One region of the Nonomuraea sp. NPDC050680 genome, then DNA from elsewhere that is predicted to be linked to it. Evidence: predicted binding sites of a transcription regulator. Region 1 holds the regulator's gene; the other holds the start of a gene.
The links. The regulator LexA, encoded in region 1, represses DNA repair genes until DNA is damaged. The targets are predictions, from matches to a motif close to TCGAACANNTGTTCGA.

Region 1 (7,838 bases):
GGCGATGGCCCGCTCGCCCATCGCGCAGTCGAACACCTCGTAGTGCTCCCTGCGCAGGCCGGGGGCGTCGACGACGTGGCCGTGCTCGGCGATGTACTCGACGATGGCCTCGATCTGCTCCTGCTGGTAGTTGAGCTGCCTGAGCGCGCGCGGGATCGTCTGGTTGACGATCTGCATGGAGCCGCCGCCGACGAGCTTCTTGAACTTGACCAGCGCCAGGTCGGGCTCGATGCCGGTGGTGTCGCAGTCCATCATCAGGCCGATGGTGCCCGTGGGCGCGAGCAGGCTGGCCTGGGCGTTGCGGTAGCCGTTCTTCTCGCCGGCCTTGAGGCACTCCGACCACTGACGGGACGCCTCGGCGTGGATCTTGGCGTCCATCGAGCCGACCGTGCGCAGGTCGTCGTTGGCGGCGGCGTGCTTGCGCATGATCCGCTTGTGCGGCTCGGCGTTGCGGGCGTAGCCGTCGTACGGGCCGACGACCCCGGCCAGCTCGGCGCTGCGCCGGTAGGACACACCGGTCATCAGCGACGTGATCGCCCCGGCGACCGCGCGGCCGCCGTCGGAGTCGTAGGCGTGGCCGGTGGCCATGAGCAGTGCGCCCAGGTTCGCGTAGCCGATGCCGAGCTGGCGGTAGGCGCGGGTCGTCTCGCCGATCTTCTCGGTCGGGAAGTCGGCGAACGTGATCGACACGTCCATGGCCGTGATGATCAGCTCGGTCAGCTTGACGAAGTTCGCGACGTCGAAGGTGTCGTCGTCCCGCAGGAACTTCAGCAGGTTGATGCTGGCCAGGTTGCAGGAGGAGTTGTCGAGGTGGACGTACTCGCTGCAGGGGTTGCTGGCGGTGATGCGCCCGGTCTCCGGGGTGGTGTGCCAGTCGTTGATCGTGTCGTCGTACTGGACGCCGGGGTCGGCGCACTCCCAGGCGGCCTTGGCCATCTTGCGGAACAGCTCCCGCGCGTCGACCTTCTCGATCACCTCGCCGGTCAGACGGCCGCGCAGGGCGAAGTCGTCACCCTTCTCGACCGCGTGCATGAACTCCTCGGAGACGCGCACCGAGTTGTTGGCGTTCTGGTACTGGACCGAGACGATGTCCTTGCCGCCCAGGTCCATGTCGAACCCGGCGTCGCGCAGCGCGCGGACCTTGTCCTCCTCGCGGGCCTTGGTCTCGACGAACTCCACGATGTCGGGGTGGTCGACGTCGAGCACGACCATCTTGGCCGCCCGGCGGGTGGCGCCGCCGGACTTGATGGTGCCCGCGCTCGCGTCGGCGCCGCGCATGAACGAGACCGGCCCGCTGGCCGTGCCGCCGCTGGACAGGAGCTCCTTCGAGGAGCGGATGCGGGACAGGTTGACCCCCGAGCCCGAGCCGCCCTTGAAGATCACGCCCTCTTCCTTGTACCAGTCGAGGATCGACTCCATCGTGTCGTCCACGGCCAAGATGAAGCAGGCGCTTACTTGCTGAGGGCTCGCGGTGCCCACGTTGAACCACACCGGCGAGTTGAACGCGAACACCTGGTGCGTCAACGCGTGCTTCAACTCGTGGTCGAAGATCTCGGCATCCTCGTCGGTGGCGAAGTAGCCGTGCTCCACCGCGGTCTTGGTGTAGACGCCGACGACCCGGTCGACCAACTGCTTCAGACTCCACTCACGCTGCGGGGTGCCCACAGCGCCGCGGAAGTATTTGGTCGTGACGATGTTGGCCGCGTTGACCGACCAGAACTCGGGAAACTCGACGCCCCGCTGCTCGAAATTGATCGAGCCGTCGCGCCAATTGGTCATGACGACGTCGCGGCGCTCCCACTGGATGTCGTCATATGGGTGCACACCGGGCTTGGTGAAGATGCGCTTCATCTTGAGCCCCTTACGCGGACGCTTGCCTCCGCGCGTGACTGAACCGCTGGCCGTCTCCGTCATGACTCCCCCTTCTCCGCCTTCAACTGTTCGATCTCGGCCTCGAAGTCCGCCAGGCTCTCGAAACCGCGATATACCGATGCGAATCGCAAGTAGGCCACCTCGTCCAACTCCCGCAACGGGCCCAGGATCGCCAGCCCCACCTCGTTGGAGGGGAGCTCGGCGGCACCCTTGGCCCGGATGGCCTCCTCGACGCGCTGGCCCAACTGAGCCAGCGAATCCTCGCTCACCGGCCTGCCCTGGCAGGCCCGTCGCACGCCCGCGACGACCTTGTCACGCGAGAACGGCTCGGTCACTCCGCTGCGCTTGCTCACCATCAGCAGTACGGTCTCCTGCGTGGTGAACCGGCGCCCGCATTCCGGACAGGTACGGCGGCGGCGGATGGCCGCGCCGTCCTCTGTCGAGCGGCTGTCGATGACCCTCGTGTCAGGATGACGACAGAACGGACAGTGCACGTTTGCTCGCCCTCCTCGACCATGCGGTCACCACAGACGTAAAGCACTGTTCTGCGTACGCTCGCGCACGCCCCACGGCTTGCCATGGTGCGGTCAGAGAAACACAATTTGTGGTGAACTACATCGGTGTAACTACTAGATGTTGTGGTCCAACCGTAGAAGCGAGCGACCATGAACGCAAGTTGGACGGAGGCTTGCCGCCTAAGTCGCTGATCAGCGCAGCCACCTTGGTCCGGCTCGGGCGTGTCGTCGTCAACACCGGCCGGTGGGGGTGTGTTCCTCGCCTCGCTGGTCACGTTGGTTGGCCGGTCTCACGTGGGTGAACACGGCTCACAGACATCTCTTGCGGCGCATCCGTACGCGCTCGTCTCCACGCTTTCGGTTGGGGACGGACCGTATCGCTCACCGGTTGAGGACGGGACCGCGTCGGGCGACGGACCGTGTGGATGCCGGTTGAGGATGGACCGTTTCGGGACTGTACGGCACGTCATGGAACAGCACCACACGGCAGCCCACTGCACAGATCACACAGCGCCTATTCGGCCCCCTTCCGGCCCATTGGGGACCATTGGGGACCATTGGGGCCATTCGGGGTTTACGGCAGGGCGTGGGGGGTCGGGACGTACAGGCGGCTGCCCGGGCGGATGAGCGATCCGCGCAGGTCGTTCAGCCGCTTGATCTCGGTCACCACCGCCCCGGGGTCACCCTCATCGGGAGCCGCCGCGTCGGCGATCGTCCAGAGCGTGTCCCCCTCGTGGACGGTCACCCAGGGCAGGCCCGCGTGACTCGGTACGGCGGGCGCCGCGGACGCCTGGCTGACAGCGCGGGTGCCGAGCCAGAAGCCGCCCAGGGACAGCAGAGCCATGGCCATCACCAGTACGGCCCGCCCTCGTCGCGTGAGCCGTACGGGAGGATTACGCCGCCCCCGCCGGGTGACGCCGGCCTGCCTCCTGGACAGACGGGTCCGATCCGCAGGCAGACCGCCCTTACGCCGGGGGCGCGGGTACGAACCCGGCACCTCACGGGCCCGGCCCCCGGATCGGCTCTCTGCCTCGCGGGACCGAACGTCCGGATCGCGAATAAACCCCTCCGCACGGCCGTCGCTCGCCCGAAGTGACGAGTTCCCGTGCTCCAGCGATCGCCCGACTTCCGCTGAGCCTCCGGACTCCACCGGGTGTTGCCCGGTCGTGCCCGTAGGTCGTACTCCTCCACCAGGCGGTGGTGTGTGGTCGGCGTCAGGGCGGGGCGGGGGCACCAGCCACAGGCGCGGTCTTCCCTGCGCCGCGGTCCGACGGCTGAGAGGCCCTCTGCCAGACGACCCGCCCCCGGCACGTACGCTGCCTCCCCCCGGACGGCCGCCGCTGCCGTATTCGGGACGACCCCCGCCCGCGCGTCCAGGCCGTGCCCCGCCTTCCCTGCCCAAACGGCCTCCGTCTCCACCCTCGCGAAGGCTCCCGCCCCCAGTCCGTAGACGGCCCACATCCCCGGTTCCGGAACGGGTCCCGCTCGCTATCCCGAAACGACCTTCTGGTCCCGGGGCAGCGGACCCCCGACCGCCAGGCCCCGGACCGGCCGATCCCGGGCCGACAGACGCCGGGCCAACAGACGCCGGGCCAACAGACGGCGGGCCAACAGACGGCGGGCCAACAGACGGCGGGCCAACAGACGGCGGGCCAGCAGGCCCTGGACCGACGGACCCCGGAGCCCGGTTGTCATAGTTGTCACATTTATTCGGGCGTTCGCGATCTGGTCGGTCGGCGGAATCGCCGCCCCGGCAACCGTCCCCCCGGTCGTCACCTGTGTCGCCGCCCCCTGCCATCGGTCGCCGGGTGGCGTCTGCCAGGAGGGTGAGTCGCTTGACGTCGTCGCTGGTGGCATCTGTGATGGTGGTCGCTCGCATGTTTGACCTCCCAGCCGTCCCGGCCCGAAAAAAGGCCCAATAAAGATCGGCAAATCGAACACGGTGTCGATCGAACTCCCGTACGATGTTGTACACCAAGCTGCCAACAATTTCGAGGAAGACTCGAACAATTGTTTGAAGATGATCTTCAACAGCGATACGGTCGCTGTGTGCGACACGAAGACCACGGACCGGGAGATTCGCCGGTGAGGCGGGCCGCCGGGCGAGGAGGCAGATCATGAGCGATCGGGATGACACCAACGGGGTCAGTGACCTCGCGGTGCGTCGGCGTGACTCCCTGGGACTGACGCCCAGGCAACGCAAGATCCTCGAGGTGATTCGCGACTCGGTCCAACAGCGGGGCTACCCGCCGTCCATGCGCGAGATCGGCGAGGCCGTGCAACTGACGAGCACGTCCAGCGTGTCGCACCAGTTGACGGCGTTGCAGCGCAAGGGCTACCTGAGACGCGACCCCCACCGGCCCCGCGCGCTCGAGGTTCGTCTGCCCGGGGAGCCCGCGCTCTGGGTCGATCCCGACACCGCCAATGAGTCCGACGCCCCGGTGAACAGGCCCACGGCCGCCTATGTGCCGCTGGTCGGCCGGATCGCCGCTGGCGGCCCGATCCTCGCCGAGGAGAGCGTCGAAGACGTCTTCGCCCTGCCCAAGCAGTTGGTCGGTGAAGGCACCCTCTTCCTCTTGCAGGTCGCCGGTGATTCGATGATCGACGCCGCCATCGCCGACGGCGACTGGGTCGTCGTCCGCCAGCAGCCGGTCGCGGAGAGCGGCGACATCGTGGCGGCCATGATCGAGGGCGAGGCCACAGTGAAGACGTTCAAGCGCAAGGACGGCCACGTCTGGCTGGTGCCGCACAACGCCAACTACGACCCGATCCCCGGCGACGAGGCCAGCGTCCTCGGCAAGGTCGTAGCGGTCCTCCGCCGCCTCTGACGCCGCACACGCTTCCGGGCGCATGAAGATCATGCGCCCGGAGCGCTGTAGGTGTGTCTTATGGGTGGTCATGGACCATACACATGTATGACGGGTATCGACCGTACGGGTGGCTGATGGGCATGGCAGGAAGACGCCACTCCTGTGATCCACGAGCGGTTGGTGCTGTTTCACCACCAGCCACCTCCTGGGCCTGCCATCGACGAGCGTCCGAGCATTTCGGCGAAGCTGTTGCTCTTGGTCGACAACGCATCTACCAGGGGCTTCTCTGCTTGTAGATCTAGCTCAGGAGCTCGCAATAAGCCTGTGACCTGCCGCTTCAGGGCGAAAAGGGCTCGCCGAAGTGAATATCTATTGCCGCAGATGCAGAAATTGGTGCGGCGCGCGGTTAGGTTTATGGCGTAACCGATGAACGTGGACCCTCGCTTTCCTCGGAAACGAGCACTGTGATACTGTCGTTCTCAGTTGCAGTTGTGGTTCCCAAAGACTTCAAGTGCCCTCGCCGGCGTCCTGTGCCGGTGGTGGCACTTTTGTATTGCCGGTGCTTTTCCGGACGGGGCAATCATCGCGGCGACGCGAGGCTCGCACGGAGCGAGCCTTACGGGCACTGCCCCGAAGGAGATACAAAATGGCTACTGGCACAGTGAAGTGGTTCAACGCGGAAAAGGGTTTCGGCTTCATCGAGCAGGATGGTGGCGGCGCTGACGTCTTCGCCCACTACTCGAACATCGCCGCCCAGGGCTACCGCGAGCTCCAGGAAGGCCAGAAGGTGAGCTTCGACGTCACGCAAGGCCAGAAGGGGCCGCAGGCGGAGAACATCGTTCCCGCCTGACACTGACGTACCACGCAGCTGGGGCCCGCGCCGTAGGGTGCGGGCCCCAGCGCGCTGCTTTTGTGGTACCCGATGTGCCGTGACGGCCTCACAAACCGCGAAGAACAACATGTCCGTTCTTCCGCCGCACACCGATGCACCCCTGATGGCTCCGGTTCGGGCATAAGCCCGCCCCAGTCCTACGGCCCGGCATCGCCGCCATTCTTTCCGGCGAATGCCGACCATTTCGAGGTACGAGGCCAGGCTGTTTTCCGCCGACTCGACTCGTCTTTTCTTCGGCTCGTGCTCGCTGTTCTTGTGCCGCTCATCGCGTCGAGAATCACCTGACACGTGCCGCATCAAGGAAGGTTCTGCATGAACCGTGCAACTCGCACACACGACCGCTACTCCCCGACCCGTACGGGCGGCTCTGCCAACCCCGGCAGGGGCGGCCGATTCGGCTCGCCGGCTCAGGGCCGTTCAGGCGCCCCCAGTCGTTCCGGCTACGGGCGGCGGCCCGCCGCGCTCCAGGGGGAGTTCGCGCTGCCGGTCACCGTCACCCCGGCCCTGCCCGCCGCCGCGACATTCGCTGAACTGAAGATGCCGCCCGCGCTGCTGACGATGCTCACCAGCCTGGGCATGAATGAACCGTTCCCGATCCAGGCGGCCACGCTGCCGAACTCCCTGGCCGGCCGGGACGTCCTGGGGCGGGGGCGCACCGGATCAGGCAAGACACTCGCCTTCGGCCTGGCCCTGCTCGTCCGCACCTCCGGACAGCGCGCCGAATCGCGGCAGCCGCTTGCCCTGATCCTCGTCCCTACTCGGGAACTGGCCCAACAGGTCACCGACGCACTCACCCCGTACGCCCGATCACTGAAGCTGCGGCTGGCCACCATCGTTGGCGGCATGTCAATCGGCCAGCAGGCAAATGCGCTGCGCAGCGGTGCCGAGGTCGTCGTTGCGACCCCGGGACGGCTCAGGGATCTCATCGAGCGCGGCGACTGCCGCCTGGACCAGGTCGGCATCACCGTGCTGGACGAGGCCGACCAGATGGCCGACATGGGCTTCATGCCGCAGATCACCCACCTGCTCGACAAGGTGCGCCCAGGGGGCCAGCGGATGCTGTTCTCCGCCACTCTGGACCGCAACGTCGACCTACTGGTCCGCCGCTATCTGACAGACCCGGTGGTCCATTCGGTTGACCCCTCGGCGGGCGCGGTCACCACGATGGAGCACCACGTGCTGCACATCCAAGGCACCGACAAGCAGGCCACCACCGTGGAGATCGCTGCTCGCGACGGCCGGGTGATCATGTTCCTGGACACCAAGCACGCTGTGGACCGGCTCACCGAACACCTACTGAACAGCGGAGTACGCGCCGCCGCGCTACACGGGGGCAAGTCCCAGCCCCAGCGCACCCGTACCCTCGCCCAGTTCAAGACCGGCCACGTCACGGTGCTGGTGGCGACCAACGTCGCGGCCCGCGGCATCCACGTCGACAACCTCGACCTCGTCGTCAACGTCGACCCGCCAAGCGACCACAAGGACTACCTGCACCGCGGCGGCCGCACCGCCCGCGCCGGCGAGTCCGGCAGCGTCGTCACCCTGGTCCTGCCCAACCAGCGCCGTGACATGACCCGCCTGATGGCCGACGCCGGTATCGTCCCGCAGACCAGCCAGGTCCGCTCGGGCGAGGCTGAACTAAGGCGTATCACAGGCGCCCAGGCGCCCTCTGGGATCCCCGTGACCATCACCGCACCGGTGGTGAATCGTCGGGCAGGACGGAACGGCCGACGATCCAGGTAGCAGTGG
Region 2 (7,838 bases), on a different contig from region 1:
GAGACGCGGCTGATCAGCAAGATGGTCCGCGAGGGGGTCGTGGTGATCTGCGCGGGCGGCGGCGGCATCCCGGTCATCCGCGACGAGCACGGCCGCCTGTCCGGTGTCGAGGCGGTCATCGACAAGGACTCCACGGCGTCGATGCTGGCCGAGGCGCTCGAATGTGACGCCTTCCTCATCCTGACCGACGTGCCGCGCGTACTGAAGGACTTCGGCACGGCCCACCAGAGCGAGCTCGCGAACACCACCCCGCACGAACTACGCGCCCTCGACTTCCCAGCGGGCTCCATGGGGCCGAAAGTGGAAGCGGTCTGCCGTTTCGTGGAGACCACCGGCGACATGGCGGCCATCGGCGAGCTCGGGCAGGCGGAGCAGATCCTGGAAGGCACCGCGGGCACGATCGTCACGCCGAACGCCCGCTGGCCGCTGACCAGCACGCTTTAGGGCTCCAGGAGGTTTCGATGGCACTCGCCCAACGGCTCTTCCGCATCAAGCCCACCGACCAGATCGTGGCCGAAGGCGGCCACGGCGAGGGCGGTGAGCTGCGCCGCACGATGTCGCTGTGGCAGCTCACGCTGTTCAGCGTCGGCGCCACGCTCGGCACCGGCATCTTCGTCATCCTCGGGCAGGCCGTGCCGAAGGCGGGTCCCGCCGTCGTGCTGGCCTTCGTGCTGGCCGCGATCACGGCGCTGTTCTCCGCGCTGTCGTACGCGGAGCTGGCCGGCACGATCCCGGTGTCCGGCTCGTCCTACTCCTACGCGTACGCGACGCTGGGCGAGATCGTCGCCTGGATCTGCGGCTGGTGCCTCATGCTGGAGTACGCGGTGTCGGTCGCGGCGGTGTCGGTCGGCTGGGGCGAATACCTCAACTCCTTCCTGCACAGCCTGTTCGGCTGGACGCTGCCCGCCTCGATCACCCACTCCCCCGGCCAGGACGGCGGTGTGGTCAACGTCACCGCGATCCTCATCGTGCTGCTGGCCACCTGGCTGCTGCTGCGCGGGGCGTCGGAGAGCGCCACGGCCAACGCCGTGTTCGTGCTCATCAAGGTCGCCGTGCTGGTCTTCTTCTGTGTGGTGGCCTTCACCGCGTTCAGGGCCGGGCACTTCTCGCCGTTCGCGCCCATGGGCGTGGCGGGCGTCACGGCCGCCGCCTCGCAGGTGTTCTTCTCCTACATCGGCTTCGACGCCGCCTCCACCGCCGGCGAGGAGGCCAAGAACCCCAAGCGCGACCTGCCCCTGGCGATCATCCTGTCGCTGGCCATCGTCACGGTCGTCTATGTCCTGGTGGCCGTGGCCGCGATCGGCGCCATGCCGTGGACCGACTTCGACCCCGAGCGCACCGAAGCCAGCCTCTCCTACATCGTGAACCTCGCCACCGGCGCCACCTGGCCGGGCCTGATCGTCTCCTTCGGCGCCGTCGTGGCCATCGCCAGCGTCGTCCTGACCGTCATCTACGGCCAGACCCGCATCCTGTTCGCCATGTCCCGCGACGGGCTCATCCCGCACATCTTCCAGAAGGTGAACCCGCGCCACCAGGTCCCCGTCGCCAACACGCTCATCGTGGCGGCGTTCATCTCCGTACTGGCCGGACTGGTGCCGCTGGGCCAGCTCGCCGAGGCCACGAGCATCGGGACGCTGTTCGCCTTCGCCATCGTCAACATCGGCGTGCTCGTGCTCCGCTACCGCAGCCCCGAGCTGCCGCGCAGCTTCCGCACGCCGCTCTTCCCCGCCACGCCGATCCTCGGCACGATCTTTTGCGTCATCGTGATGGCCGGTCTCGCGGGCGTCACCTGGCAGGCGTTCGGCCTCTGGATGCTGGCGGGCCTGATCTGCTACTTCCTGTACGGCTATCGCCACTCGCGGTTGAACACCGAGGTGCCCAGATGAAGCTCGAAAGCGTGCTGGCCGGATTCATCCCCGAGCCGAGAGGACGTGACGCGCTGGCGCTGGCCGTGCTCCTGGCCGGACAGGTCAAGGGGCAGCTGACGGTGGCGTACGTGCAGCCGCCCGTGTGGACCACGCCGGGGCCCGCGCGCGCCGACCTGACCGAGTGGCGCAAGTACCTGCAAGAACAGGCGCAGGCCACGCTCGGGCAGGCCCGGGCGCTCACCGGGGGCAAGGCGGACTACGTCGTCCACACCAATAGAGGCAGTGGACGCGGCCTGGTTGACCTGGCCCGCAAACGCGCGGCCGACGTCGTCGTGATCGGCTCCGCGCCGGGCGGCGGCAGGGGCCGGATCTCCGTCGGCAGCACCGCCGACCAGCTGCTGCACTCCTCGACGGTGCCGGTCATGCTGGTCCCGCGCGGTTACGCGGACGCGCTGCCCGCGGCCCTCGAGCGGATCACGGTCGCCTACCGCCGCGGCCCCTGCGCCGACGCTGCGGTGCGCGACGCCGCAGAGGCCGCGGTCATCCTTGACGTGCCGCTGCGGCTGGTCACCCTGCTGGTCCGCGGCGCCCGCCGCGCCAAGATCGAGGAGGACATGCTCACGCGGCTGCGCGACCAGGTGGCGGACGACCTGCAAGAGGCGGCCACCGGGCAGCGGCGGCACATCCGGGCGGAGTTCGAGATCCTGGAGGGCCGCGACGTGGCACAGGCCATGGGCCAGACGTCGTGGTCGCCGGGCGAACTGCTCATCTGCGCATCCAGCAACGCGGGGCCGTTGCGGCGGGTGTTCCTCGGGGACACCTCGCTCAAAATCGTCCGTGCGGCCACGTGTCCAGTCATGATCCTAACCCGTCAACACTGACCCCGGCGCCACACCAGCCGCCCCACCGCCGGCCCCACCGCCCGCCACTTCAGCCGCCCCATCGCTCGTCGCCGCGCTCTCGGCAGTGCTCTTGGGCGGCCCTCACCGGCCTTCTCAAGGCCTCTCACCTCGGTCTCCACGCGATCACTGACATGGTTTAGAGGTGATTTCCACCATGCCTGTCACCGGACAAACAGTGACGAAGTATTGTTACTCATGGGACAAGAGGGGCTATTAAGTCGTTCCATCCCGGATCGGATTCGGCATCTTTTTTCCAATCAGCTTGACCTTCGGCGTCCGCCCCTTTACCGTCACTGTGCGTAACCACACTGCGCGGCGTTATGGGGTAAACCCAGAGCCATGGCTACCGATGGTGCCCAACAAGGCACACACCCCCCGGTGGCCGGGGCATTCGCCGCAAGGGAGCACAATCTACTGAGAGCGCTACATACGAGAGCCGGGGGGCCACACGATGCCGTCTGAGTACGCAAAGTCGCTGGGTGCACGACTCCGCGCCATCCGCACCCAGCAGGGCCTGTCCCTGCATGGAGTCGAAGAGAAGTCGCGTGGCAGGTGGAAAGCCGTGGTCGTGGGCTCGTACGAGCGGGGCGACCGTGCTGTAACGGTTCAGAAACTTGCCGAGCTTGCCGACTTCTACGGGGTGCCCGTCTCCGAGCTGCTGCCCGGCGGTGCCGCGCCGAGCCCGCTCGGCCCGACACCGAAGCTTGTCATCGACCTGGAACGTCTTGCGACGCTGCCGAAGGAGAAGGCCGGGGCACTCGCCCGTTACGCGGCCACCATCCAGAGCCAGCGTGGCGACTACAACGGGAAGGTCCTGTCGATCCGCCAGGAGGACCTGCGTTCCCTGGCCGTGATCTACGACAAGTCGCCGAGTGAGCTGACAGAGGAGCTCATCAGCTGGGGCGTCCTCGACGCGGAGGCCCGCCGCGCCGTCGAGTCCTTCTGACCACTCCTGTTTTCGGGGCGCGCCATGTGACGGGCGCGTCCCTGTTTTTCTTCTTCGCACTCCCGTACGGCGGCACGGTGAACCTCCGTACGGGAGCATGAGGACACACCTGGGGCCCTCGCAGGCCCTACGCGACCCCGTAGGCCCTTCGCGACGCACGCTGCCAATCGCCGTGCCTGCCGGCTCTTCGCGGCCCCGAAGCCTCTTCGCGATTCCGTAGGTCCCGCCGCGCGAGTTCACCGGCGCGAGCCCAGCGGCACACCCCCGCCCAAGCCTGCCGAACACGGTCCTCCGCACGCCCACGCCCATCCCGGGGCACATTCACAGCGCGGGCCCAGCCGCACACCCTCGCGCGTATCCGCACCTCCACCGCGTCCACACGACCACACACGCAGGTCCAGTCGCGCAGGTCCAGCGGAGTCCGGCCGCCCAGAGGCCCACCGCGTTCGCCCAGACAGAGCCAGGGAGACGGCACTTTTCCTAGCAATATCGAACGCCAGTTCGTATAATGGATCAATGCATCTCGACACGAAAGGCCTACCAGGGTTGTGGCGGCCGCCGATCGTCGAACATGCCGCGACGACGTTCTCGACCACCGGCGACGGCGGCGAAGCGCGTTATCTGCTGGCGTGGGGCGATACGGAAGGAGAGCGGTGGGGATTCCTGCTATGGCCCCCGCAGACGCTGAACACCGACGACGGCACCGAGCACATGGGCCAGGCCCAGTGGGTGCGCTGGCAGGACATCCGGCCGGTGAACGGCGAGGATTACAGCACCGTACCGCTGTGCGATCCGATGTGAACCACCCCCTGACGCGCCGCTGAGGACGTACGCGCAGCCCGGCCGGGACTCGTACGCCGAGCAGGCCGGGCCCCGCGGAGCGAGCAGGCCGGGCCCCGCGGAGCGAGCAGGTCAGGAGACCCGCGCACCGAGCATGGCGGGACACGTACATCGGGCGTGGTGCGACACCGAGCGAGCAGGTTGAGGCGCGTAGAGCGGACAGGAGCACTCGGGGCAGAGCAGATCGACGCGGCGACGAAGGCGGAACACAACTCGCCTTCGTCGCCGCGCGGTTGCGTCCGGTGCGTCCTCGCTGCACCCGCGTTTTTGCGCATGCTTCAGGCGTCGTGCTCTGCTTCCACCGGGTTGGCGTGGTCGTCCATGGTCGGGATGGTCTGCTGGCCCTCGCCTGGGTCGGTGTGTTCGCTCGTGTTCGGGTTGTCCGGCTGCCCACTCGCCGCCGATGGCGGCGGCGCGAGCGGTGTGGTCAGCCGGCCAGGGGGACCTCGACCGGGAGTTGGGGTTGAGCAGGGACGCCCAGGATGTCCTGGACTACGGCGACGAAGGTGTCGGCTTCGGCCAGGAGCTCGTCCGCGTCAGCGGCGCTGACGCCACGGACCATGCCGGCCTCGGCGGCGGCGCGCTTGGCGGCGCTCACCGAGAAGTAGGCGGCCCATTCCGCGAGCTTGGGCTCCGCCTCCGGGAGCAGCTCCCAGGCGCTGCGCAGGCGGCGCCTGCGGCCTTCCATCGGGCGCGGGCGGGCGGCCAGGATCGCCGCCGCCGCTCGCAGGGCTGCCAGGTGCGCTGCCACGTATCGGGATGCCGGGGTGCGAGCTGCTGTCGCCTCCGCCAGGCAGGAATGTGAATCCGTCAGGTGCGCCCTAACCGCGGGCGACAGCCGGGGCCCCTGCGTGTCGCTGAGCCTTGGTGCCATCTTGCGCGCCTCCTTGGAGTCATGGCGGCTCCCGGCGTCTCCGCCGGTGAAGCCAAGGTTCGCAGACCCCACCGACAATTCCGCCGGGCTGGCCGGACGAGGAGCTTCCCCGCACCCCGTCCGGCCAGGACGCGCCCACTCGTCTCCGCCGACGACGAGGACACGCCCTTCGCCCTGGAGCCTGATCGCGGGTCTCGCTTGGGGGAAGCGAACGGCCCGCGACCAGGTCCTACGACGTGAGCCGCGAGCCTCACGTCACTAGGTCGAACATAATTTCGATCACGCTCGGTGTCAACCTGTTCTACGAACACAGATTCGATCAGTGTGAGGGAGGGAGGACGATACGCCGATTGACGTGCAGCGGGACGGGCTGGGACGGGGTGAGGGGATGCGCAGAAGACACGCAGGGACACGTGAGAGGGCGTAGCAGCGGGCAGCACAGAAGCGGGTAGCAAGCTCGGGGGCACCCAGAGGTCCGCAGTCAGCGGTCCGGGCCCAGCTGGTCCGCGAAAGTGGCGCGTCCGCGCTGGGTATCGGCAACCGAGGGCCGATAGACGATCGCGCCAGAAGACGGTCGCGGCGACGGCGGGGGCGGTTCGGGCCGGGCAAGCCGTAAGACGGCCGTCCAGTCCGTACGGCAAGAAGGCACCCGCCGTCGACGCAGAGAACCCAGCAAATCGAAAACCCGTGCGGGCGGCTGCCTCAGACCACCGAGATGGCGCCTGACGGGCACAGCGTCACAGCGCGGCGGACGGCGTCTTCCAGTTCGGCCGGTGGGGTGGAGTCAAGGACCACCACGGTCCCCTCCTCCTCGCTCTGGTCGAATATCGCCGGCACCGTCAGCGCGCACATGCCCGCACCGATGCACACCGTCGTGTCTGCCTTGATCTCCATCATTGACCTACCAGGTGACAGGGAGGCGGTGCACACCATAGATGCTCATATCCGAGCGCATCGGCACCTCCTCCGGTGATATGGCCAAGCGTAGGCCGGGGAAGCGCCGTAGGAGCGCCGGGTAGGCGATGCGCATCTCGGCCCGGGCCAGCTGCTGGCCGAGACACTGGTGGATGCCGTGGCCGAACGTGAGGTGGCCCGTGGCGGGCCTGGCCAGGTCGAGGGCGTCGCCGTCCGGAAAGCGGGACGGATCGCGGTTGGCCACCGGGAGGTGGATCGTGACCGATTCGCCGGCCTTGACGAGCCGGCCCTCGATCTCGACGTCCTCCAGCGCGCTCCTGACCGGACCGAGGTGGATGATCGTGAGGTAGCGCAGGAGCTCCTCGACGCCGTTCTCGACCGCGGCCGGGTCGTCGCGCATGAGGGCGAGCTGGGCGGGGTTGGTGAGCAGCGCGTAGGTGCCGAGGCCGAGCATGTTCGCGGTCGTCTCGTGGCCGGCCACCAGCAGCAGGAACGCGACGCCCGTGAGCTCCTCGTCGTTCAGCTCGCCGTTCTCGATCAGCCCGCTGAGCAGGTCGCCCTCCGGCTTCGCGCGCTTGCGCTGGATCAGCCCGTACAGGTACGCGGAGATGCGGGTCATCGCGCCGACGGCGTCCTCGGCCTTGGTCTCCAGGTTGACGAGCACCTTGGTGTCTTCCTGGAACTGCGCCCGGTCCTCGTACGGCACCCCGAGCAGCTCGCAGATCACCAGCGACGGGATGGGCAGCGCGAACTCCTGCACCAGGTCAACCGGCTTGGCCGCGGCCTCCATGGCGTCCAGGCAGGCCTCGGTGATCTCGGCGATCCTCGGCTCCAGCTCCTTCATCCTGCGCACGGTGAACTGGCCGGTGAGGAGCTTGCGGTAGCGGGTGTGCTCGGGGGCGTCCATGCGCAGGAAGAACCCGGGCGGCACCCGGAAACCCTGTTCCTTCGCGAGCTGCATCCGGGCCGGGATCGGCGGGTGGATGAGCTCGGGCCGGTTGCTGAAGCGCGCGTCGGCGAGCACGGCGCGGGCGGCGGCGTAGCCGGTCACGATCCAGCCGAGGTGCCCGTCGGCGTAGGTCATGCGGTGGATCGGCGTTTGTTCTCGTAGCTCGGCGATTTCGTCGGGCGGATCGAAGGGGCGCTGGCGGGTGGTGGTGAGGGTCAGATCCGACATGGTGTGACTCCTTTCGCGTGGTCAACTCCACCAGAAAACCTCATTCGCTGCAAAACTTCAATGGATGAAAATCCCTAAGTTCGGCGGTACAGTTCCCGACATGGTGGGACTACGGGAGCGCAAGAAGCAGCGCACACGCCGGGCGCTGATCGAGGCCGCGCTCCGGCTGTTCGACGAGAAGGGCTTCGAGGAGACCACGCTGGCCGAGATCGCGGCCGAGGCCGAGGTGTCGACGCGGACGTTCTTCAGCTACTTCGCCAGTAAGGAGGACGTGCTGTTCTTCGACGGCGCGTCGCGCATGGCGCGGGCCGTCGAG

Region 2: AB0H88_RS01385 (SAV_6107 family HEPN domain-containing protein) is a predicted target of LexA. The motif match lies at 5,694-5,709, and genes of this name have one in related genera.

Annotation. Positions count from the first base shown of each region.
Region 1 is NZ_JBFAIF010000007.1:180,058-187,895, reverse strand. It holds gene AB0H88_RS25235 (vitamin B12-dependent ribonucleotide reductase) at 1-1,914, opposite strand, end outside; gene nrdR (transcriptional regulator NrdR) at 1,911-2,366, opposite strand; gene AB0H88_RS25225 (LysM peptidoglycan-binding domain-containing protein) at 2,962-3,231, opposite strand; gene lexA (transcriptional repressor LexA) at 4,505-5,215, shown strand; gene AB0H88_RS25215 (cold-shock protein) at 5,844-6,047, shown strand; gene AB0H88_RS25210 (DEAD/DEAH box helicase) at 6,402-7,832, shown strand.
Region 2 is NZ_JBFAIF010000001.1:286,454-294,291, forward strand. It holds gene arcC (carbamate kinase) at 1-444, shown strand, start outside; gene AB0H88_RS01365 (amino acid permease) at 462-1,886, shown strand; gene AB0H88_RS01370 (universal stress protein) at 1,883-2,749, shown strand; gene AB0H88_RS01375 (transcriptional regulator) at 3,222-3,716, shown strand; gene AB0H88_RS01380 (hypothetical protein) at 4,233-4,517, shown strand; gene AB0H88_RS01385 (SAV_6107 family HEPN domain-containing protein) at 4,984-5,430, opposite strand; gene AB0H88_RS01390 (ferredoxin) at 6,133-6,324, opposite strand; gene AB0H88_RS01395 (cytochrome P450) at 6,332-7,522, opposite strand; gene AB0H88_RS01400 (helix-turn-helix domain-containing protein) at 7,623-7,838, shown strand, end outside.